DNA from 2 places in the Vogesella indigofera genome. Region 2 is predicted to be linked to the other one. Evidence: predicted binding sites of a transcription regulator. Region 2 holds the regulator's gene; the other holds the start of a gene.
The links. Region 2 encodes sigma-54, which starts transcription at its own class of promoters, with help from an activator protein. Its sites were predicted from a motif close to CTGGCACGCTTCATGCTT; they were not measured.

Region 1 (4,352 bases), on a different contig from region 2:
CGCGCCTGTTCCTGTTCCGTTTCGAGCAGGAGCTGTTCGTACACGTCAAGGCGCTGGAAAGCGGTGCCAGTGGCAAGGAAGCCACCAAGGCCCGTGAAGGCATTCGCGACGGTCTGGTGACCATCGCCCCGATTTTCGCCAAGCAGAAGTTCATGCTCGGCGAAGAGTTCTCGATGATCGACGTGGCGATTGCGCCGCTGATGTGGCGCCTGGAGCACTACGGCATCGACCTGGGCAAGAGCGCGGCGCCGATCCTGAAGTACGCCGAGCGCCTGTTCCAGCGCCAGTCGTTCATCGATTCGCTGACCCCGGCTGAAAAAGCCATGCGCAAGTAAGGGACCGCCGTGTCGACCAGTACCAAGCCCTACCTGATCCGCGCACTACACCAGTGGTGCACCGACAACGAGCAGACACCGTACCTGGTGGTGCATGTCGATGGCAGTGTCACGGTGCCGCTGGAGTTCGTGAAGGACAACGAGATCGTGCTCAACATCGGCTACAACGCCACCAAGAACCTGCAGATCGACAATGACTGGTTGTCGTTCTCGGCGCGTTTTGGCGGGGTCAGCCGTGACATCTGGGTGCCGATCGGCAATGTGCTGTCCATCTTCTCGCGCGAAACCGGCGAGGGCATGGGCTTCGAGCTGGAGCCGGTCACCGGCGAGCGGCCGCAGCCGACGGCAGAGCCGGAGTCGGCCGCGACCGACACACCGGCCAGCGGCAAGGACAAACCGTCGCGTTCGCACCTGCGTATCGTCAAGTAAGTCACACGACTGCCGCTCCCACTAAAAAAACCGCCCGCTGTTGGGCGGGTTTTTTTTGTGGCACAAGTGGCAAGGTTGGCCGCAGGCAGTCCGGGAGCTTGGGCGCAGGGTAGGGGCGGTTGCCAGCGGTACTGTCTCTGCGTGTGCCCGTCAGGTGAGTGTCGCCGCCGTGGCGGCAAGAAAAAACCGCCCGACAGGCGGGCGGTTGTGATTGCGGCCAACGTTGGCCGCAGGTGGTCGGCAGGCTTACTCGATACGTTCGCCGTGCAGCGCAACGTCCAGGCCTTCGCGTTCTTCTTCTTCGCTGACACGCAGCCCCATCACCGCATCGATGATCTTCAGCAGCACGAAGGTGACGATGGCGCAGTAGACGGCGGTCGCCAGCGCGCCTACGGTCTGGGTCATCACGCTGCCTTCCACGCCGCCGATTTCCTTCACCGCAAACACTCCGGTGAGGATGGCGCCGATCAGGCCGCCGACACCGTGCACACCGAAGGCATCCAGCGAATCGTCATACTTCAGCATGTGCTTCAGCGAGGTGGCGCTCCAGTAGCAAACCAGACCGGAAATCAGGCCGATGGCCAGTGCGCCTTTGGCATCGACAAAACCGGCGGCCGGGGTGATGGCCACCAGGCCGGCGACGGCACCGGAGACGATGCCCAGTACCGACGGCTTGCCCTTGGCGATCCATTCCGCCGCCATCCAGGCCAGTGCCGCCATGCCGGTGGCAACCTGGGTAGCGACCATCGCCATCGCGGCACGACCGTCAGCCGCGACCGCCGAGCCGGCGTTGAAACCGAACCAGCCTACCCACAGCATCGAGGCGCCGACCATGGTCAGCACCAGGTTGTGCGGCGCCATCGCTTCGCGGCCGTAACCGACCCGCTTGCCCAGGACCAGTGCCGCCACCAGACCGGCAATACCGGCGTTGATGTGCACGACGGTGCCGCCGGCGAAGTCGAGTACTCCATGGTCAAACATCCAGCCGCCCGGTGCCCACACCCAGTGTGCGACCGGGACGTACACGACCAGCGACCACAGTGCCATGAACACCATCATCGACGAAAACTTCATGCGTTCGGCGAAGGCACCGGCGATCAGCGCCGGGGTGATGATGGCAAATGTCATCTGGAACATCATGAACACGCCTTCCGGAATGGAGGCCGCCAGTGGGTGTACCGTCAGCTTGGCTTCGTCCTTCAGGTAGAGCATGCCGTCGAGGAAGATGCGGTCAAAGCCGCCGATGTACGGGTTGCCCGGCATGAACGCCAGGCTGTAACCGATTACCGCCCACAGCACGGTGATCATGGCGCAGATGGCAAAACTTTGCATCAGCGTGGACAGTACGTTTTTCTTGCGCACCATGCCGGCGTAGAACAGGGCCAGGCCGGGAATGGTCATGAACAGCACCAGCGCGGTGGAGGTCAGCATCCAGGCGGTGTCGCCGCTGCTGATGGTGCTGGTGGCGACCAGCTGCGGCAGGTTGGCAAAGCTGGGTGCCGCGAATAGTGCCGACAGTAGCGCCGAGGCGCTGATGGACAGTTTCTTCATTATGTTTCCCCTTGCATCAAGCTTCAGACAGCATCGGCGCCGGTTTCGCCGGTGCGGATACGAACGACTTGCTCCAGATCCATCACGAAAATCTTGCCGTCACCGATCTTGCCGGTGCGGGCGGCGCTCTCGATGGCCTCGACCACCTGATCCAGCAATTCGTTGGCGATGGCAATTTCCAGTTTGACCTTGGGCAGGAAGTCGACCACATATTCCGCGCCACGATACAGCTCGGTATGCCCCTTCTGGCGACCGAAGCCTTTGACTTCGGTCACGGTAATGCCTTGAACACCGATGGCAGAAAGCGCCTCCCGGACTTCGTCAAGCTTGAACGGCTTGATAATTGCGCTGACCAGTTTCATGTTTGACTCCTTGATGCGAGGTTGTGCGTAAAAAGACGATTCGGCCAATGCATGAACTGTGCCAGCAATGTATTTCCTTTATTTATCAGCAGCATAGTTTGTGATTTCCTTTTTGGTGCATCATTTTTCGTGCCATGCACTGCAATCCGGCCGCCACATGCCTCAGTGTGGTGCGTGCGTGTTTCTGCAGTGGTGAACGCTTTTTGCTAAACTCAAATTCAATCCACCATGACAAAGTCAAGGAGCTGCCATGCTTAGCCAGAAACTATTCGATGAAATCAGCAACAAGATCAGCGAGACCATCGCCGCCAGTCCTGCCAAGGACATCGAGAAAAACATCAAGGCGATGATGGGCGCCACCTTCGCGCGCATGGATCTGGTGACGCGCGAGGAGTTTGACGTGCAGCAGGAAGTGCTGGCCCGCACCCGCGAGCAGCTGACACAGCTGGAAGCGCGCCTGCAGGCGCTGGAAGCCGCTGCCGTGGTTGAGACCGGCGCTCCTGCGGCTGACGCCCCCGCGGCAGACATCGAAGCACAATAACCCCATGACGCTGGCCGTTTGCTTCAGTCGTGCCCTGTCCGGCTTGTGTGCGCCGCAAGTCAGCGTCGAGGTGCACCTGTCAAACGGCTTACCGTCGTTCACGCTGGTCGGCCTGCCGGATACCGAGGTCAAGGAAAGCCGTGAGCGGGTGCGTGCCGCACTGCTACAGTCTGGCTTTGATTTCCCGGCACGGCGCATTACCGTCAATCTGGCGCCGGACGATCTGCCGAAGGAGTCCGGGCGTTTCGATTTGCCGCTGGCGATCGCCTTGCTGGCCGCTGCCGGGCAATTGCCGGCAGAACAGCTGTCCGGTTATGAACTGGCGGGCGAGCTGGGGTTGGGTGGCGAGTTGCGTCCGGTGCGCGGCGCATTGGCGATGGTCAATGCCGCGCGCGACAGCGGCCGCGCCTTCATCCTGCCGCGTGCCAGTGCCAACGAGGCAGCGCTGGTACACGGCGTCAGCATCTTTGCCGCCGATACGCTGGCCGAGGTGTGCGCGCATCTGGCCGGCATCGCCCGTTTGCCGGAGGTGTCGGCAACGCTGATGCCGCCAGCGGAACAAGCTTATCCCGATCTGTCCGAAGTTCGTGGCCAGGGCGCCGCCAAGCTGGCGCTGGAGCTGGCCGCCGCCGGTGGCCACAGCCTGCTGATGCAGGGGCCACCGGGCACCGGCAAGTCAATGTTGGCCGCACGCCTGCCCGGCATCCTGCCGCCGATGACGCTGGACGAGGCGCTGGAGAGCGCAGCGGTGCAGTCGCTGGGCAGCCAGGGCTTTGCCCTGTCCCGCTGGCGGATCCGTCCCTACCGCTCGCCGCACCACACCGCTTCCGCGGTGGCACTGGTTGGCGGCGGTTCCGAGCCGCGTCCCGGCGAGATCAGCCTTGCGCATCGCGGCGTACTGTTTCTGGATGAGCTGCCGGAATACGATCGCAAAGTATTGGAAGTGCTACGGGAACCGTTGGAGAGCGGCGAGATCCATATCTCCAGAGCCGCGCGGCAGGTAACCTATCCCGCGCGTTTCCAGTTGCTGGCGGCAATGAATCCCTGCCCGTGCGGCTATCTGGGGCATCCGCGCAAACCGTGTCGCTGTACGCCCGAGCAGGTCAGCCGATATCGCGCTAAAATATCGGGTCC
Region 2 (4,352 bases):
GGCATGAACCGCGCCGCCCGCCTGTTTCCGCTGGGCCTGATGCTGGGCATGGCCCTGCTCGCCTTCTGGCTCAATGTGCTGACCATGCAGCGCGGCGATGCGCCGGGCAAGATCGACCTGAGCCGCCCGGAATACACCATCAACCGGCTGACGGCGAAGCGCTTCGACGCCCAGGGCCGGCCGCAGCAGTACCTGCAGGCAGCCCAGATGTGGCAACTGCCGCGCAATCCGAATGTCTATCTCAGCAAGCCGCGCATCGAAGTCTTCCAGCAGGGCATCCCCGACTACACGGTGACGGCCGCGGCCGGGCGCTACCACAAGCAGCAGAAAACGGCGGACTTCAGTGATAATGTGCGCTGGGAACGCAAGGCCACCGCCGCCGCCCCGGCCATCCTGCTGCAAACCTCGGTACTGCATGTCGACACCGTCGCGCGCAGTGCCAGCAACCGCGCACCGCTGGTGGCCGACTACGGCACCTCGCAACTGAAATCGACCGGCTTCATTTACCAGCAGGACAGCGGCCAGCTGAACCTGCTGTCCAACGTAAGGATTACCTATGCGCCATAGTGTGCTGATCGCGCTGACCGCCCTCGTGCTGAGCGCCCCTGTCATGGCTGAAAAGGCCGACAGCGAAAAACCGATCGAACTGTCCGCCGACCGCGGCTCGCTGGACCAGAAGAAAGGCGTGACGGTATGGGAGGGCAATGTCGTGGTGGTACAGGGCACGCTGAACCTGAAAGCGCAGCGCGTGACCGTGACCCGCGACGCGCAGGGCAACCAGCAGCTGCAGGCGCAGGGCAGCCCGGTCACCTTCCGCCAGAAGGTCGACGGCAGCAATGAATATGTCGAGGGCAGCGCCAGCAACGTCAACTACAACACTGCGGCCAACCTTGCCACCCTGACCGGCAACGCCCGCGTCAAGCGCGGCCAGGACTCGGTCAGCGGCGCCGTCATCGTCTACAACACCGCCACCGAAACCTACCAGGCCAGCGGCGGCACCGCCGCCAGCGGCACCAGCGGCCGCGTGACGGTGATCCTGCAGCCCAAAGCACAGGGTACGCCATGACCCAGAGCCAGCTTTCCATCCAGCACCTGAAGAAGACCTTCAAGAAGCGCACCGTGGTGCGCGACGTGTCGCTGGAGATCGCCAGTGGCGAGGTGGTCGGCCTGCTCGGCCCCAACGGCGCCGGCAAGACCACCAGCTTCTACATGGTGGTCGGGCTGATCGCCGCCGATGCCGGCGAAATCCGCCTCGACGGCCAGACCATCACCCACCTGCCTATCCACCAGCGCGCGCGGCTCGGCCTCGGCTATCTGCCGCAGGAAGCGTCGATCTTCCGCAAAATGACGGTGGACGAGAACATCCGCGCGGTACTGGAGATTGCCGGTCTGAAGGGCGAGGAGCTGGAAAACGAGCTGACCCTGCTGCTGGACGACCTCAACATCAGCCACCTGCGCGACAGCAACGCGCTGGCGCTGTCCGGTGGCGAACGCCGCCGCGTGGAAATAGCCCGCGTGCTGGCCACCCGCCCGCGCTTCATCCTGCTGGACGAGCCGTTTGCCGGCGTCGATCCGATCGCGGTGATCGACATCCAGAAGATCATCGCCTTCCTCAAGGAACGCGGCATCGGTGTGCTGATCACCGACCACAACGTGCGAGAAACGCTGCGCATCTGCGATCGCGCCTACATCATCTCCGAAGGCAGCGTGCTCGCCTCCGGCCTGCCGGAAGCGCTGGTGCTGAACGAACAGGTCCGCCAGGTGTATCTGGGCGAACACTTCCATCTGTAAGCCATGAAACAGACCCTCCAGCTCAAAACCAGCCAGCAACTCACGCTCACCCCCCAGTTGCAGCAATCGATCAAGCTGCTGCAGATGTCGACGCTGGACCTCAGTACCGAGCTGGAGCGCTACCTGCTGGAAAACCCGCTGCTGGAACGTGCCGACAGCGACAGCCACGACGAGCCCGACAGCCCGTTGCCGGTGCTGACACCCGGCGGCGACACACCGGTGACGGACAGCGGCAGCGAGGCGGAGCGGCCGGAAGCGGACAGCAGCCGTGACGACGGCGAACTGCTCGGCGACTGGGGCAGCAGCGGGAGCGGCAGCAGCCGCAACGATGACGACGACGAATTCGACCCCATTCTCAACACCCCGTGCCGGCCGTCGCTGCGCGAGCACCTGACCGCGCAGATGGGCGAAACCCAGCTCAGCCAGCGCGACAAGGCGCTGATGTCGCTGCTGATCGACGAACTGGACGACGACGGCTATCTGCCGACCTCGCTGGACGACATCGCCGCCGAGCTGCCGCTGGAGCTGGAAGTGGAAGGCGACGAACTGGAGTGCCTGCGCAAGCTGCTGACCCAGTTCGAGCCGACCGGCATCGGCAGCCGCAACCTCACCGAATTCCTCAGCCTGCAGCTGCAGCAACACGCGGCACCGGCCGCGGTGCGCCAGCTGGCGCTGGACATGGTGCAGCAGCACCTGCCGCTACTGGGCAACCGCGACTTCACCAAGCTCAAGAAGCTGCTCGCCATTGACGAGCAGCAGCTGAAAACTGCCCACGCGCTGCTCGCCAGCCTGCGGCCGCGCCCCAGCAGCGGCTTCGATCAGGGCGAGACCCACTACGTCGCCCCCGATATCCTGGTGGTGAAGCGCCAGCAGCGCTGGGTGGCGCGCCTCAACCAGGGCACGCTGCCCAAGCTGCGCGTCAACCAGATGTATGCAGGCATGCTACAACAGAAGGGCAGCAGCCATAATCTGGGTGGCCAGCTGCAAGAGGCACGCTGGCTGGTAAAAAACATTCAACAACGGTTTGACACCATCCTGAAAGTGGCAGAATCTATTGTTGACAGACAGCAAGCGTTCTTTGAACAAGGTGAAGTGGCCATGCGCCCGCTTATCCTGCGAGACATCGCGGAAGAACTCGGTCTGCATGAGTCAACCATCTCCCGTGTCACCACGCAAAAATACCTGCTGTGCAGCCGTGGCTTGTTCGAACTCAAATATTTCTTTGGCAGTTCGGTCGATACTGACAGTGGTGGCGAGTGTTCCGCCACCGCGATCAAGGCACTGATCCGGCAGATCATTGATGCGGAAGACCACAACAAACCGCTGTCTGACAGCGCCATTGCAGACAAGCTGATCGCACAAGGTATTCAGGTTGCAAGACGTACCGTAGCCAAGTATCGTGAAGCCATGCAGATCCCGCCGGTCAGCCAGCGCAAGAATTTTTAGGTTGTTCATAACAAGATCGCCATGCCCAGTCCGGATATGGCACCAACAGAAGGAGTTAGGGTATGAACCTCAAGATTACCGGCCTCCACCTCGACGTTACCCCGGCGCTTCGTGACTACATCGAAAGCAAACTGGAACGCATTACCCGCCATGTCGATAATGTGATCGGTGTCAACGTGACACTGTCTGTCGACAAACTGGTACAGAAAGCCGAAGTCAATGTTCATCTGGCAGGCAAGGACATCCATGCCGAAGCCACCGAAGCGGACATGTACGCGGCCATCGACCTGCTGACTGACAAACTGGATCGTCAGGTACTGAAATTCAAGGAAAAACAGGTCGAGCATCGCGCACCGGTACCGCAAGAGCAAGCGTCGCTCTGATCAGGATTTGCTGAACAAAAACGGATAATGCAAGCGCTGCTTGCTTATCCGTTCTTTTTTTGGCTACCGCTTTTTCTCCTGACGATCATCCTGCGCTTTCCGCTATGGTATTCCGTGGACTCGGCGTAGAATGGCCCTCGATTTTTTCGGGCAAATGGCATTATGGGCTTGATCAGTAAAATACTCTCCGTGGACAACGTCATTGCTGACATGGACGTTTCCAGCAAAAAACGACTCTTTGAACAAGTCGGCCTGATGGTCGAAAACAGTCACGCCATCGCGCGCAGCGATGTCTTCGACAGCTTGTTTGCCCGAGAAAAACTCGGCTCCACCGGCCTGGGACAAGGCGTCGCCATCCCGCACGGCCGCATCAAGAGCCTGAAGGAAGCCACCGGCATCTTCATCCGCCTGAAGGCACCGATTCCGTTCGATGCCCCCGATGGCAAACCGGTCTCGCTGCTGTTCGTGCTGTTGGTGCCGGAACAGGCCACCGACATCCACCTGCAGGTGTTGTCCGAGCTGGCTCAGCGCTTCTCCAGCAAGGCGCTGCGCGAACAGATGAACGATCCCGCCTGCGATGCGCAGAAGCTGTTTGAACTGATTTCCGACACCCCAGACCATGCCTAATATCAGTGTTCGCCGCCTGTACCAGGACAATCAGCACAAGCTCAACCTGAGCTGGGTCGCCGGCCGTTCCGGCTCCGACAACCTGATTTCGAATGATGAACAGCG

Region 1: the regulator sigma-54 is predicted to act here: its motif matches at 2,725-2,742, upstream of glnK (P-II family nitrogen regulator).

What each region holds. Positions count from the first base shown of each region.
Region 1 is NZ_JAQQLA010000004.1:359,850-364,201, reverse strand. Features, by position in the region: gene PQU89_RS07460 (glutathione S-transferase N-terminal domain-containing protein) at 1-335, shown strand, start outside; gene PQU89_RS07455 (ClpXP protease specificity-enhancing factor) at 345-764, shown strand; gene PQU89_RS07450 (ammonium transporter) at 1,011-2,315, opposite strand; gene glnK (P-II family nitrogen regulator) at 2,339-2,677, opposite strand; gene PQU89_RS07440 (accessory factor UbiK family protein) at 2,928-3,218, shown strand; gene PQU89_RS07435 (YifB family Mg chelatase-like AAA ATPase) at 3,223-4,352, shown strand, end outside.
Region 2 is NZ_JAQQLA010000012.1:115,434-119,785, forward strand. Features, by position in the region: gene kdsC (3-deoxy-manno-octulosonate-8-phosphatase KdsC) at 1-7, shown strand, start outside; gene lptC (LPS export ABC transporter periplasmic protein LptC) at 4-567, shown strand; gene lptA (lipopolysaccharide transport periplasmic protein LptA) at 557-1,066, shown strand; gene lptB (LPS export ABC transporter ATP-binding protein) at 1,063-1,791, shown strand; gene PQU89_RS16255 (RNA polymerase factor sigma-54) at 1,795-3,237, shown strand; gene hpf (ribosome hibernation-promoting factor, HPF/YfiA family) at 3,300-3,620, shown strand; gene ptsN (PTS IIA-like nitrogen regulatory protein PtsN) at 3,783-4,247, shown strand; gene hprK (HPr(Ser) kinase/phosphatase) at 4,240-4,352, shown strand, end outside.